Regions from separate parts of the Pseudoalteromonas sp. PAB 2.2 genome, predicted to be linked through region 2. Evidence: riboswitches for the same ligand, from Rfam matches in the RefSeq annotation. Region 2 holds a riboswitch; the other holds the start of a gene.
What was found. Region 2 has a riboswitch for lysine ahead of lysC (lysine-sensitive aspartokinase 3). Riboswitches for the same ligand answer to the same signal wherever they lie in the genome.

Region 1: another riboswitch for lysine. It lies ahead of dapA (4-hydroxy-tetrahydrodipicolinate synthase); the one in region 2 lies ahead of lysC (lysine-sensitive aspartokinase 3).

Annotation. Positions count from the first base shown of each region.
Region 1 covers NZ_LYPI01000015.1:58,394-65,845, forward strand. The annotation lists gene BWD47_RS14215 (OmpA family protein) at 340-1,410, opposite strand; gene BWD47_RS14220 (YdiU family protein) at 1,881-3,293, opposite strand; gene BWD47_RS14225 (DNA-3-methyladenine glycosylase I) at 3,302-3,997, opposite strand; lysine riboswitch at 4,180-4,375, shown strand; gene dapA (4-hydroxy-tetrahydrodipicolinate synthase) at 4,513-5,397, shown strand; gene BWD47_RS14235 (2,3,4,5-tetrahydropyridine-2,6-dicarboxylate N-succinyltransferase) at 5,412-6,152, shown strand; gene BWD47_RS14240 (PLP-dependent decarboxylase) at 6,152-7,357, shown strand; gene BWD47_RS14245 (succinylglutamate desuccinylase/aspartoacylase family protein) at 7,363-7,452, shown strand, end outside.
Region 2 covers NZ_LYPI01000020.1:40,198-47,649, forward strand. The annotation lists gene BWD47_RS17125 (sodium-dependent transporter) at 1-304, opposite strand, end outside; gene BWD47_RS17130 (4'-phosphopantetheinyl transferase superfamily protein) at 453-1,193, shown strand; gene lysC (lysine-sensitive aspartokinase 3) at 1,170-2,549, opposite strand; lysine riboswitch at 2,631-2,803, opposite strand; gene nhaD (sodium:proton antiporter NhaD) at 2,889-4,136, opposite strand; gene BWD47_RS17145 (hypothetical protein) at 4,285-5,559, shown strand; gene BWD47_RS17150 (hypothetical protein) at 5,562-6,107, shown strand; gene BWD47_RS17155 (ATPase) at 6,107-7,452, shown strand, end outside.

The DNA.
Region 1 (7,452 bases), on a different contig from region 2:
GCGGTCATTAACAGTGCGTTTAACCCTATTCGCTTTATTAAGCGCATTATTTAAAGGCAAGAAAATCTCGATAATAACAAGACAAAATTTTGTCTTTTAGCTGCTTTTAGCTATTGCTTTTGCATCGCTCTACCAGCTCAATCAATGCAGTCGTAAATCAGACATTTTTAACGCAGCTAGCGACAAATTTAGCACCTCACAATAGTTAAGCGTTATTGTGAACTGGGGTAGGTATTTTTGCAGATTGGCTTAACGACTTATCCTTATGAGCACACTATTTTAACCATAAAAAACCCAGCACTTGGCTGGGTTTTTAAAATTAGTCGCAAAGGTTAATTATTAACGCTCTACTTTTACACGCTCAATAACGCTTACGTGTGCTTCTACACGACGGTTTTCAGCATGTGCTTCAGCTGTATTAGCTGGGTTTTTAAGGCGCTCTTCACCTAAACCAACAGTCGTTAGACGCTCTGCATCGATACCATCTTCAATAAGTTTCTTAGCAACGGCATCAGCACGTTTCTTAGATAACCACTTGTTGTAGTCAGCTTTACCTACAGATGAAGTGTGACCTTCAAGTAGTACTTTAGTGCCTGGGTGCTCTTTTAAGAAAGCAGCAGCTTTAGCGATGTCATCTAAGTACTGTTGAGACACTTTAGATGTGTTGTTAGGGAACGTGATTAGTAAGCTCTTCGTTACTTCACGGTCTTCGTATAATGTACAACCCGTGCCGTCAACTGCATCAGTCATCGGTGTGTTAGCACATTGGTCGTCAGCATCAGGGATATTATCACCATCGCTGTCTACAGGCTCAACAGCAACAGGAACAACTGTTGGAGCTGGCTCAACTGGCTCAGCTGAAGATTCTTGAGCACCAAAAATGTAGCTTAAGCCTAATTTAGCGCCTACATCTGTATAACCACGGTCAAGACCTTGGTATAGAGACGTTTCAGCGTTAAATGCGAAATTGTCAGTGAAGTAATGTTGGTAACCAGCACCTAGGTTAGCGAACATTAGGTCTTCGTCAACTGCATCAAGGTTTTTCAAACCGAAGATACCGTAGAATGGGCCACCACCGAAGTGATATAAACCATCGATACCGTAACGCTTACCGCTTTCTGAACCGCTCATAGTCGTGCCGTCGTTCAGAGCTACGCTGTAATCAAAATCCATATCAGCATACTCAAGACGAGCGCTCCAGTAATCGCTGAAGCGATAACCTAGCTCTAAACCCCAACCTGTAGAGTCATCAACATCTAGGCCACCTGGCGCGAAATCGCGAACATTTTCCCAAGACGCATCATAGTAGTCGCCAAATGCACCGATATAAAAACCTTGTTTTTCGGCTGCGAAGCTTGATGCACTAGTTGCAGCTAATGCTAAAGCAATAGTAAGTGATTTTAATTTCATTGTTTCCTTCCCATTTTCACAATTAAAATTGTAGCTAAGTCATCCCAGCTCAATCAGTTTAAACAGAGTAGTCGACTAATAGTTAATCAAAACTTAACACACTCGGTACAGAACAAATATCTTGCCGAGTAATTTCAGTCAATTACCCATAATAATAGGTTATCTAAATAACTTTGCATAACAATGCCTTTAGATCGCTTTGTTAAAATCAGACAAAAGCTGCTTTTTCCGCCTAATTTACTGACCTCAAAACCGATTAAAGTCCATTCCCAATTACACTATTATATTGGTTATTTTTAAATCAACAAGTTGAAAGCAACTTTATTTGTAAATATTCGTTAAAAAGCAAAACTTTAGTGCTATTTTATTGATATAAATCATATCACTGGCAGCTACCTTGCTCAATCGGCGAACACTTAGATTTTAAAAAATGAGCATTTACAGCTGCAATATATTGTTCAACATCGCCCTTAAGTACCACAAAAAGTCTGGTAATGACTATCCCCATCATGAGGGGGCTGGTACCAAGCTGCTAATCGCTCTTCATAGCTATACGGGTTTTCTAAGACTTTCAACAACTCACCTATCGATGAACTCGTGCCCGTTTGCTCATATTCAGTCAAGATCATTTCAATATTATGATTACGTGGAATGACTGCAGGATTAACAGCGCGCATCACCCCGTAACTTTCACCCGAAGTTCTTAACTGCCATTTACAAAGCCATTCTTTTAAACTACCCGGGAGCGAAAAATCTGTGCGTAATGACTCTGTCAGCGCATTAAATGTGTTCGTGTAATCAAGTTTATGTTGTTTCATCAAAGTGAGTAACTCTGAAACTAATGCTTGATCGCCTGCTTGCTCGCCATCTAAACCTAACTTTAGTCGCCACATGGTATCAAATGCCGTGTTAAACTTAGCAGCGAAGCCATTTATAACCGCTGATAATTCGCTGAGCGCACGTTCCTCATCTTTAAAAAGCGGTAATAAGCTTTCTGCAAGACGCGCGCAATTCCAATTTGCAATAGTTGGTTGATTACCAAAAGCATAACGTCCTTGGTGGTCAATAGAGCTAAAAACTGTTTCTAAATCAAACTGATTCATCATTGCACACGGGCCATAATCAATGGTTTCACCACTAATTAATGTGTTATCTGTGTTCATTACACCATGAATAAACCCAATTCGCATCCAGCTCACAACAAGCTCAATCTGCTTATCGATTACCGCCGCTAAAAAGTCTGTAATACGCTGCTCACCTTCACTTTTGATATCAGGAAAATGACAACTAATTGCGTATTCAACTAACTTCTCAAGTCCTTCAATATCACCTTGAGTTGCTAAATATTGAAATGAACCAACACGGATATGGCTATTCGCCACACGCGTTACAACGGCACCGGGTCGTGGGGGTTGTCGGTAAACAGTTTCTCCAGTCGTTACAACAGCAAGGCAACGGGTAGTTGCAATACCTAAGGCCGCCAAGGCTTCACTCATGATATATTCACGTATGGCAGGACCTAGTGCACAACGACCATCTCCCCCACGCGAAAAAACCGTTGCACCTGCACCTTTTAATTGCAAATCCCATAATGCGCCATGTTTATCTTCAATGGCACCAAGCAAGTGCGCACGACCATCCCCCAAACGCGGCGAAAAATGACCGAATTGATGACCCGAATAGCCAAGCGCCACAGGCTTTACAGCGTTATCTACCTCTGAGCCACTTAAACGTTTTGCTAAAAACTCAGGGTCAGTGCTAATGTCAAACTCGCGAGCTAAATTAGCATTAAATAACAATAAGTTCGGGTCAGAAACCGCTGTTGGGGTGTCTTCAATTGCTAACAGATCACTAATGTCTGTATATCGGGTGTGCAGTTTCATATTATTCCTTAGGGTGTTGCAATGCCTACTCGGTTATCACCCACTCCATAAGCAACTAATTGACTCAGTGCTTGCAGGCTATAACCACTTTGCTGCTGTAGTTCATTGAAAAAGTTCTGCGCCGCTTGCTGTGATTTTTTGGTCTGCAATCCCCCATCAATGAGCTGATGAGCACGTAGATAACTTTCCACATCTCGCGAGAGCAAAAAGGTATCTTTTCCCATCGCGCGCAACGCATAAGGGCCGGTGTTCCCGCCCAAGCGTGCGCCATGCTTCTTCAAGTAAGCCCATAAACCAATAATGTTGTCGCTGGGCCACTGTGCAATAAATTGGCTAAAGCTTGCATTTTTTTCAGCGACTTCATGGATCATGTAAGCATTTTCAGGGATTGTTTGCACTTTTTTGAAATTGCGAATAATTCGCTCATCCATCGCTTTTTGTTCGAGCATATCAGGTGGCATCATCAATAGTTTTTCGACGCTAAAGTCCCAAAATACTTCACGAAACCCCGCCCATTTATTATTGATTACAGACCAATAGAATCCACTTTGAAATACCTTACGAGTGAACTCCTCCAACCATAAATCATCCGCTATGTTAGCAATATCAGCATCATCGAGCGGGTTTGATAACAGTGCATGCAGCATTTCTTCACTGCCTTTTCTTTTAACGGCTCGTTGATAAATGTCGGTAAACTTTTCCATCATTCTTCCAATTCGTCTGCTTCGTTCTAAGTGTACGTAAAAACGAAGTTATACGTAACCCGATTGCTTAATTGGTCAATAAAAAACAAATCCACCGCCTTGACACCTAGAAGGCTAAAATGCTTTAATCAGCGCCAATACCCTATTTCATTATGTTGGCTTTAACGTTAAAGCGAGCATAAAGGGCTGGAAGAGGTGCGTTATTCAGGTAGCGTATGGGAAGAGCACAGACTCTGTTGATCATACGTGAGGGGAAATTAACGCCGAGAAGTAACACCGTTTGTGGGGTGCTTATTTCGGGCGACTGGGCTGAATCCCAGCGACTGTCACCAACAATAGCAATGCTATTGATAAGTTTGGTGGAGAGCTTCTGGTCTTAGTATAATAAGGCCGTCGCGTCTTTATTATTTTAAGCCCATTCGCTCTTCGAATTATACCTTGTTCGAATGACGACATGCGGCTCCATTCAATTGTTTCCGCACTGACTCTTCGAATACCTTATAAGTTCGTGAGAGATGATCAACAATTTTGATTTAAACGACTATCCATTATGGACAGCGCTAATCACGCCATTTTCTGAATCTGGCGAGGTAGACTACATCGCCCTTGAACAGCTTGTGGCTGAACAACAAGCTGCCAACAATGGTATTTTATTGCTGGGCAGTACCGGTGAAGGGCTTGCTCTTTCACTCAAAGAACAACAAGCCATTGTTGAGCACGTATGCCAGCTAACCCCTAGCGTACCGCTTATGGTTGCCGTTGGTGGTATGAACCTTAAGCAGCAAGTTGCGTGGGTCGAGTACTGCAATCAACTGCCTATTCATGGCTACTTGTTAGGTTCGCCACTGTATGCAAAGCCTGGCGTTATTGGCCAAACTCATTGGTTTGAAAGCTTACTAAATGCGAGTAAACACCCATGTATGCTATACAACGTACCTGGACGCAGTGCTGTTGAGATTTCACCTACCGTCATTAAAAACCTCGCCGATCATAAAAACCTGTGGGCACTTAAAGAAGCCAGTGGTGACATCGGCAAATTTGAAGGCTTTAGAACGGCCTCACCTAAGCTCGCCATTTTTAGTGGTGACGATGCACTGATGCCATATTTTGCGCAAGCGGGTGCTAAAGGCTTAGTGTCAGTGGCGGCGAATGCATGGCCAAGTCAAACTCATGAGTTTGTTAAACGAAGTTTAAGCGGTCAACATCCCAATTTATTCACCGATTGGTCTAGCGCAATTCAAAGCTTATTTGCTGTCGCAAACCCAATTCCCGTAAAAGTACTGATGCACCTGCAAGGTAGAATAAACACCCCGCAATTACGTCCACCGCTGACTCATTTAGAGCTTGAGCATACAGACAGCATCACCCACGCAAACAACACAATTTTATCTTGGAACTAAAAACAGGTTTTATCATGAGCTGGTTAGCATTATTAAATAACTTAGAATCGGGCACAGTACGTGCCGCAACACAAGACGAGAATGGCAACTGGCATGCCAATATTGAAGTAAAACAAGGCATTTTAGAGGCCTTTAAAAATGGCACAAACACGGAGTTTCCTGGTGGATTTGTTGATAAGCACAATTTAGCCCCTCAAGGCTTTGCCGCAGATGCAGGTGTACGTATGGTCCCTGGCGGTAGCAGTGTTCGCCGAGGTGCGCACGTTGCTAAAGGCACGATCATTATGCCACCCGCGTATGTAAACATCGGAGCATTTATTGATGAAGGGACTATGGTCGATAGCCACGCTTTAGTAGGGTCATGTGCACAAGTGGGTAAAAATGTTCACCTGAGCGCAGCGGTTCAGTTAGGTGGCGTACTTGAACCAATTGGTGCCAGTCCTGTGGTTATTGAAGATGATGCATTTATCGGCGCAGGTTGTGTGATTGTAGAGGGCGTTGTCGTTAAAAAAGGCGCAGTGCTTGCACCGGGAGTCCGCTTGTCTGCGACCATTCCAGTCTATGATTGCGTGAACGAGCGTCAATTAGAAAAAGGCGAACCAATCCCTGAGTACGCTATTGTGATCCCAGGTTCTCGCCCTGCTTCCAATGCATGGGCTCGCGAGCAAGGCCTCAGCATGTCATGTGCGCTCATCGTAAAATACCGTGACGAACAAAGTGACGCGTCATTGTTATTAGAAGAGGTTTTACGTTAATGAGCTTTTTGAGCACGCCCATCAAGCAAGCAGTTGAACAAGTTTCAGCGCACCTTGATACACCATTTTTTATCTATGACCTTGATAAATTAACGACACATTTAAAACAACTCACAGCCCAAACCGATGTGAAACTGTGGTATGCCGTTAAGGCTAATCCCCTGTCTCGCATTATTCAGTGTTTAGACAGTGCGGGGTTTAATTTTGATGTGGCGAGTAAAGGTGAACTTGAGCAAGTACTTGCTCAAGGCATCAATAGCGAGCGCGTGCTCAACACAGGGCCAGCAAAGAGCCCTGCACAAATTAGTCATTTTATTGCGCGAGGTGTGCGTATTTTCGTCGCCGAGAGCATTAACCAAGTCCGTTGGCTAAACGAGCAAGCCACAAAAGCTAACTGCCAACTGCAAGTATTATTGCGTGTACAACTTCGCTGGCCAGACAGCGAAAAGAACCCGCTTGGTGGCGATAGCCTCACTCCTTTTGGCCTTGGTTGTGAAGAGTGGCACGCGCTTAATGTCAATGACTACCCAGCACTTAAGGTTGATGGTTTGCATATTTTTCAGTGGGGCAACATGCTCAGCACTGACAAACTGGCAGCGCTTTGGCGCGCTATGATCCAGCCATTACAGCAACTAGCACGTGCATTACGCATTGAACTTAACATACTCGATTTAGGGGGCGGCTTAGGCATCCCTTATACTCAAGATGCCAGCCGATTAGACTGGTCAGCACTTATCGAGACCCTTGCCAGCATTAAAGCTCAAGCCGGTGTAGCAGAACTTTGGATGGAGTTAGGCCGTTATGCCGTAGGTGAATGTGGTCATTACGCAACACCTGTGGTTGAGCGAAAAGAAAACTATGGCCAACAGCAAGTGATTTTATCAGGCGGGATTAATCACCTGCTTCGTCCTGCGGTAACAAACCAAGACTTCCCAGTTACAGTATTGCGTGAATCACAGGCTTCACTGACAACAATGACACTCTATGGTCCACTTTGTACCGCGCTTGATTGTTTAGGTGAACATACATTAGCGAATGACGTAGATGAACATGACTGGCTCATATTCAGTCAATGTGGTGCTTATGGTTTCACAGAGAGTATGCCGTACTTTTTATGCCATGAACTTGCTGCCGAATACGTTATTGAGCAAGGCAACATTGAATGTATCCGCAGCGCTGAAGATGCCAGCTATTATTTAAGGTAATCACCATGAGTAAAGATTTAATTAGCCAAGAAAACATTGTCGTCGGCGAAATTGCGAATGGCTTACCATTGACCATCCCAGTCTATCGCTTAAAA
Region 2 (7,452 bases):
CAATGGCGCCAAATAGGCCTATGTAACCCGCTGCGGCACCGACTTTTGGCGAGGTATCTTGCCATGCACTTGATAACGCTTTAACAGGATTTGCTTGCGCTTGATGACCTAAATACAGTTCGGTGTACAAGGCTGGAAGCGCTAATAAGAAAATAACAATAAAATAAACAAGTAAAAATGCACCGCCGCCATGGTTTGCCGCTTGCGTTGGGAAACCCCAAATATTACCTAAACCTACTGCCGCACCAGAAGCGGCGAGAACAAAACCAATACGACTTTGGAAGCCGTCACGAACTTGTGCCATACATCTACATTTCTGTTATTATTTTTCCTCATTAAACCATAATTACAGTCAACTGCGTAAACAATTTGCGTTTGTGTGTGCCTGCAACCGTGCATTTGCTGTAAAAATAAACAAATCTAATTCTGAGTATATGCGAAAGCCGCAAACCATGAGCAGTCACTATTTTTCTAACACTTTAAAAATTGATTCAGCAGTAAGTTCAGCTGATAAACAAATCGTACTTGTGGATGCTTCACATATCGATATTAGTGCCCTGCCGGTTAGTAAATTACTCAGCCAGTTTGAGCAAAGCGTACTTGCAAAGCGCAAAGTACAAGCAGCAAAACAAGAGTACATTGCCACGCGGTTAACACTTAAGTATTTATTAAAACTCAGCGTTCCAGCATTTAAAAACACACCTCTTTGCGACATTTCAAGCCAATTTGATGACGCAGACAGCAAGCTTAAACTACACACGCCTGAGGGTGAGCCCATTTGGGCCTGTTTATCGCATTCGCGTGGTTTTATCGGCGCAGCACTCAACCCTGAGCAACATAAATTTGGTTTCGATATTGAACACTGCACAAAAACACGTCCCTTTGTAAAACTTGCCAAACACTTTTATCACCAAGAGGAAGTCAACCTAATTAGCGCCTTTAGCGATATAAACGAGCAAGCTGGGTGTTTTTTTAGAATTTGGACACTCAAAGAAGCGTTGGCCAAAGCAACTGCACAGCCTATCGCTAAGCTCTTGAGCCCAAATGTGTTTGAGGAAATTGAAAAACATAGCTTGACCGCATCAAGCCGAACCGTAAATGATTTTGATATCAGCGTGGTGGCACAAAAAAGCACTGACTGGCAGTGCTCTTTTATGACATTTGACGACTTACGCCGCGTTTTGGCTTTCTAATAAACGACTATGAATAGCTTGAACAACAAGGTCAGACTCACTCTGCTCAACTAAAAAGCACAGGTTATGTTTACTTGCACCATGGCAGATTAAGCGAATATTAAAATCACTCAATACCTGCATTAAGTTAGTTTCTTGCTGACGTAATTGAATTTCTGAACCAATTAATGCCACCAGCGTTAAGTTATTCTCAACCGATACATGACAAAACTCAGAGAGTTTATCTAAACAGGCTTGATCAAGCTCTGGGCGTGATGCGTTAGGTGCGTTATCTAAGGTAATTGCCACACTGATTTCAGAGGTTGTTACTAAATCAACCGAGATATTAAACTCACTTAAAATAGTGAAAACACGCGCTAAGAAACCACTGGCTAAAAGCATTTCTGGGCTTTTAACCGTTAAAAGAATTTGGTTTTTACGCTGTGTGACTGCTCGAATACCAGGCTGCTCTGACTTTTCTTTTTCAATCCATGTGCCCCCTAATTGCGGTTCACGGCTTGAGCCAACAAACACGCTAATATGGCTGCGACTTGCCGGTAAAATAGTCGCGGGGTGCAATACTTTTGCCCCAAAGGTTGCCATTTCAGCTGCTTCGTCAAAGCTTAGTCGAGCAATAGGCGTGGCTTTTACACATAAACGCGGATCTGTACTGAAAATACCCACTACATCAGTCCAAATATGCACACTTTTAGCGTTAATTGCTTCTGCAAGCAATGCCGCGCTGTAGTCAGAACCACCACGGCCTAACGTGGTTGTTTGGTTGTGCTCATCACTGCCAATAAAGCCTTGGGTTACCACAACTTGTTCTGCTAATAAGGGCACTAAATGTTTTTGTGCTGCCGCGGCTGTTGCAGCAATGTTTGGGGTAGCTTTTGCAAATTGACTATCTGTTTTTAAGACTTTACGCACATCAAATCGCACAGCATCTAAGCCCTGACCACGCAGTACTTGAGTAAATAAATAAGATGACAAGCGCTCACCAAAGCTCAGCAGTTCATCTTGCTCTGCGGCCGATTTAGCCCCTGCTGCTGCAAGCGTTTGAAATGCTTTTAAGGTTTCATCAAAGCCATGAGCTAAATCGGCATCCAGCGACAGCTCAGCTAAAATATTTTCTTGAATAGCAATAACACCTGTGATGTGTTCATCGCGCTGTGCTGCGCTTAAATCACCTTTACACAGTGCAACTAAATGATTGGTTACGCCCGCACTTGCACTCACTGCAACAACGCGTACTTGATTATCTGCACAGACAATTTCTGCACAACGACTCATGGCGTCAAAGTTAGCTACACTGGTGCCACCAAATTTTGCAACTACATAATCTGATTTCGAGTTGGCGGCTAATTGGGTATTCATGTCGTCTCCTTTTGTGGGTAACAATCCACATTAATTCAAGAAGAACTCGGCAAGGGGTGCTTTGATAAAAAAGAGTAGTCCACTGCCAGAAGCTCTCCACCTAGTTTGGTGACAGTTTTGAGGATTCAGCCCCATAAACCGAAAAATAACCGCGACGACCGATTACTTTCCTCGGCGAGTACTTCCCTCTTTAATGGTCATTGGCAATCGTCACCTCACATTAAATACCTAAGTATCGCACCTCTTCTGAATGTTAAGTTAACACCTGGTTAAAATAACAAAGCCTGCTATAAAAAGCAGGCTTTGAAACTTATCGTTTAGACGTCTAGCTGTCAAGTATTAAATAAAACTTCCCGCTAGGTATGAGCCATAATAACCCGTTGTATAAGCTATTAATAAATACAGCGACATTTTTAAATAACTCATAAACGTTAATGCTTTTACTTTACTCATTGCGATAATACCCGCTGCAGAGCCGATAATAAGCATTGAGCCTCCCACACCTGTTGCATAGGTAAACGATAACCATTGCTGAGGGCTCATGACAATATCGGCTTTCAGTAATGCAGCCGTTAGCGGCACGTTATCAACCGCAGCCGACAACAAGCCCATTAAGTAGTTTGCATACTCAGGCGCCATAAGCTCATATAAGTGCGTAAATTTAGACAGCATACCCACTTCTTTAAGCGCACCTACGAGTAGCAATACACCCACGAAGAATAAGAGCGTGTCGTATTCAATTTCACGAATATAATCAATAATTTTTTTGTTAACGTCTTTCTTGCGCATTAAAAATTGCGCCACTAAAAACATTAACGACAAACCAAATAAAAAGGTTAATAGTGGTGGCACACTATAAAGCACACTGAGTGTTAGGGTTGCGATAATCGTCGAGAAAAAGATCACCGCAATGGTGATGTCGGTCTTTTCTATGCGGCGGGCAGCTTGTTTTTCGAATACGACATTCCCTGACATCCCCGTAGATAGCATAACAGCCAATAGCGCCACACTTGCAAGTGAAGGCACAATAAGCAATAACAAGTTACCGATGGTGACTTTCTCATCAAGGAAAATCATTAAGGTCGTTACATCACCCGTAATAAGTGATACCCCACCAGAGTTCACACTGAATACAATGAGGGTCGCGTATTTTATTAATTTTTTTGGATCAAGCTTTAGCGACATCACAACTGCAAGCGAAATTAATGTTGCTGTGATATTGTCGGAAATAGAAGAAAACAAAAACGCAAAACCACCAATCAAAAACATCAGCTTTCGTTCGCTGATTTGATTTGGCATAATTTTGTGAACAATATTTTGAATAAACCCTTTCGAGTTTAAATAAGCGACAAAGGTCATAGCAGCCATTAGGAATAACCACAAAGTAGCAATTTCTAAAATATTGTGATCAAGTTGATGTTGTATAGTTTCTGGGCTTTGCCCATGAATTGGAGAGATAAACAAGATAATCCAGCATAAAGTGCCAAAAAAAAGCGTCGTTTTGGCCTTGTTTACATGGATAATATCCTCTATAACGATAAGCAAAAATGCCACCGCTATCAGGGTTAGGATAAGTGGGGTTACCATGGTGTTTGAACAACCTTTATAAAAATGTAAAAATTGTAAGTCGAGTGTTTCGGCGCGGATTCTAGCAGCATCTAAGTCATAAAACTATTCTCAATTACATAAATTACTACTAAACGCTAACACCAAAATTTTGATTTACTGGAGCCGTATGATCCCAGCTAAAAAGTTATTAAATACCCTTACAGAGCATTGGGGGGTGTTAGAACTCTTATTTAAACGTTTTAAGATGGCTGATTTCAGCTTAAAAGACGTACAAAATGCGATAAAACAAAAACAGCCAAGCTGGTCAAATGAACGCATTTATAAAGAAACAAATCGTTTATTGAATCAAGATATTATTATTCCACTGGCAAAATCTTCGCAATTAGAAATCAACCGCGCAATTGCCGACTTTGCAACCTTTTTATTGCAAGAAGAACATTTGGGTCTAGCACAAGAGATCAACGTATTAGTCGATGACTTAGCACGCTTGGGCAACCGCTTAGCAAAAGCCGGAGAAATTGAAGATTACGACGAGCTGCGTCGCTTTAGCCGAATTATGGATGATCGGGTTCGCAAAATAATGAAACTGTTTAGCCATAACGAAAACGCTATTTTAAATATTGTTGAACAAGCTAAAGCTAATAACGCAGTACAATCGCTACAAAAACGCTATCAAGCTGTTATAGAAGCGTTTGACGAATACATAGAGCCAATGCTTGAAATGGTTGATATACGTGGCGATTTTCATGCTTGTTTTAACACCATTGAAACGCAAATAAGCCTACAAATTGAACAAATTGATCGGCTCGGAAAGTCATACCAAGACAAACGCATGCTTGAGCAACTTCGAACGCGTATTTTAGAAATGCATTTAGTGGGTCGCGAAAGCCTGCGTAAAAGTGCTGATATGCTAATGCCACTGCGTGAAGAGCTGCGCCGTAATAACTTAATCACCCGCCAAGCAGCGAAAGTACTTGGACTTGTGCGTAAAAATGGCGTTGATAACATGCTGAGCGCCGTGCAGCCTAATTTTGTCTCTGATTCACAACGCTTTTCACTCGGCCAACAACGCCATATTATCGCCTATATGGCAGGTTTAGTTGACTTTGAGCACGATGAATACGAGCTACCAGAGCATCAAGATGTGCCGGCGTACCAAAGCCCTAATATCCCCGATTACAACGATGTAAAATCACAGTTTAAAAAGCGCTTCAAAAAGGCCACCAAAAAGTCACAACCGCTGCTTAGTTTCTTAGATGAAAGCTACCCCGACCTTGACGCTGACGAAATGCTGTTTTTATATCAAAAACTCATTAGCGATGGCGACCTTGAAATCAGCCAAAGCCAAGAAAAAGTAAAAATAAAGATTGCCCAGCAGCACTTTTCACTCTACCCGTTTAATTCATCGCCTGCTGATGACAAACAAGCAACAGAGCAATAACTATGACAGATATTAATTTAGATGATTTAACACATCTACAAGCGATTAATAAAAAGCTCACCTCAGGCTATCACATTAGCGAGCAAGACACCTTAATGTGGCAAGAGCTTGATCAACACATTGATGCTTATCGCGCCCTATTCAATGCACTCGGTCATGATTTACAACACGATAGCCGTGGCTATTACTACTTTGGCAGCGATGAAAGCACACCTAATATGGGCAAGATCTCGCGCGCTATTGCACTGACTATTTACATTTTGATTGAACACTATGCCAACACAGGTAAAGACCCGATGCGCGCTTTGTTCGACGAGGTTAATGACTTAGAGCTCATGCAAACCCTTGTGCAAATTAATAAACATTTGTTTGATCAACTTGAAATTTTCTCTGGCTCAGATTTACGTAAAGATGTGTATCTACGTATGGTGCGCTTAGGACTTGCCCGCGAAGTTGAAAACGGCTTTATGCTACAAGCCCCTATTTATCGTTACATCGATGCATTAATGGAAGTAAACGAAGAAACCTACCTAGGAGATGACGAATAATGCAAAGCCAAAGCCTATACGGACTCAGTAAGCTTGCGCTATTAAATACCGCTGGCTATGCAAAATGCGTGATTCCGCTTGATAAAAGTAGCTCGATTTGTGCCCCTAACAATACCGGAAAAAGCTCTGTTATTAATGCCCTGCAGTTTCCGCTAATTAATGATTTACGCCTTACCGAGTGGGATGGTCACGATTTAGATGAAACCCGAAAGTTTTATTTTTCATCCGACCAATCATATATATTACTTGAAGCCGACTTACCAAACGGCCCAGTGGTCATTGGTGTTGCTGGTTTGGGTAAAATTGCAGGGTTCGCACATCAGTTTTTTTGCTATCAGGGAAAACTAAACCTTGACCATTACACTCAAGGCAAAACTATTGTTAAGTTCACTAAGCTGTTTAATCATTTAAAAGAGCAAGGATTCAATCCTATTGAACTTAAAGCACAAGAGCTCAACGCCCTTTTAACTGGTGGTGCGACGCCGTTTGATGGCGATATCAATTTAAAAATGATCCCGCTGAATAACGTACAAGACTCGGCAATTTACAAAGAAATCTTCCGCCGTATTCTTAACTTGCACAAGCTCGGTGCCAGTGATGTTAAACGCTTTATGCTGCGTGTGTTTGAGCGTCATATGTCAAACTCTCGGGTAGACTTTTATGAAGTATGGCGTCGCTCATTCGACAAAGTAAACCGTGCCAAACGCGAGTTAAAAGCCCTTGAATCTATGCAAGAGCCTATTGCAGCCCTTGAATCTATGCTTGAAAATCAAACCGTATTAAAAGGTAAACTGGCTGCGTACGCACCTAAGATTGACCAAGCTTTAATTGACTTTGAAAGCTATCAACAAGAGCAGCTAGCAGAGCTCAATATTGCCCTTGAAGATATTGAGCACGAAAAACACGAATTTGAACAAAAGCAACAGTTATACATTCAACAGTCTCGCGATATTGAACGCAAACAAACGCAAATTGAGCAATGGTTTTTAGACTACCGAGCATTAAAATCTGAGTTTGAACTGGTTAATAAAGCCACTTTAAAAGTTAGCCTTACCCAGCTTAAGCAGGACTATGAGTCGCTGTCGCATTCATTAAACAGCGCACAAGGGCAAAGCTTACACACGCTTGATTACCGCATCAGCGAAACACAAAAGCAAATTAAAAGCTTAAAGCTGCAGCTGAAAAACTTAGAGTTCAACCTCTTTACTCGTATGCGTGAAGACTTGTCTTTAAAAGAGGTTGAAGAAATCTCGCGTATTCTCAATCCCGATATTCTCTCGTTTGCAACCACCAGCAATGGGGATGTCGAGATTACTGACGAAGATGCCTTTGGGGAATTTTTAGA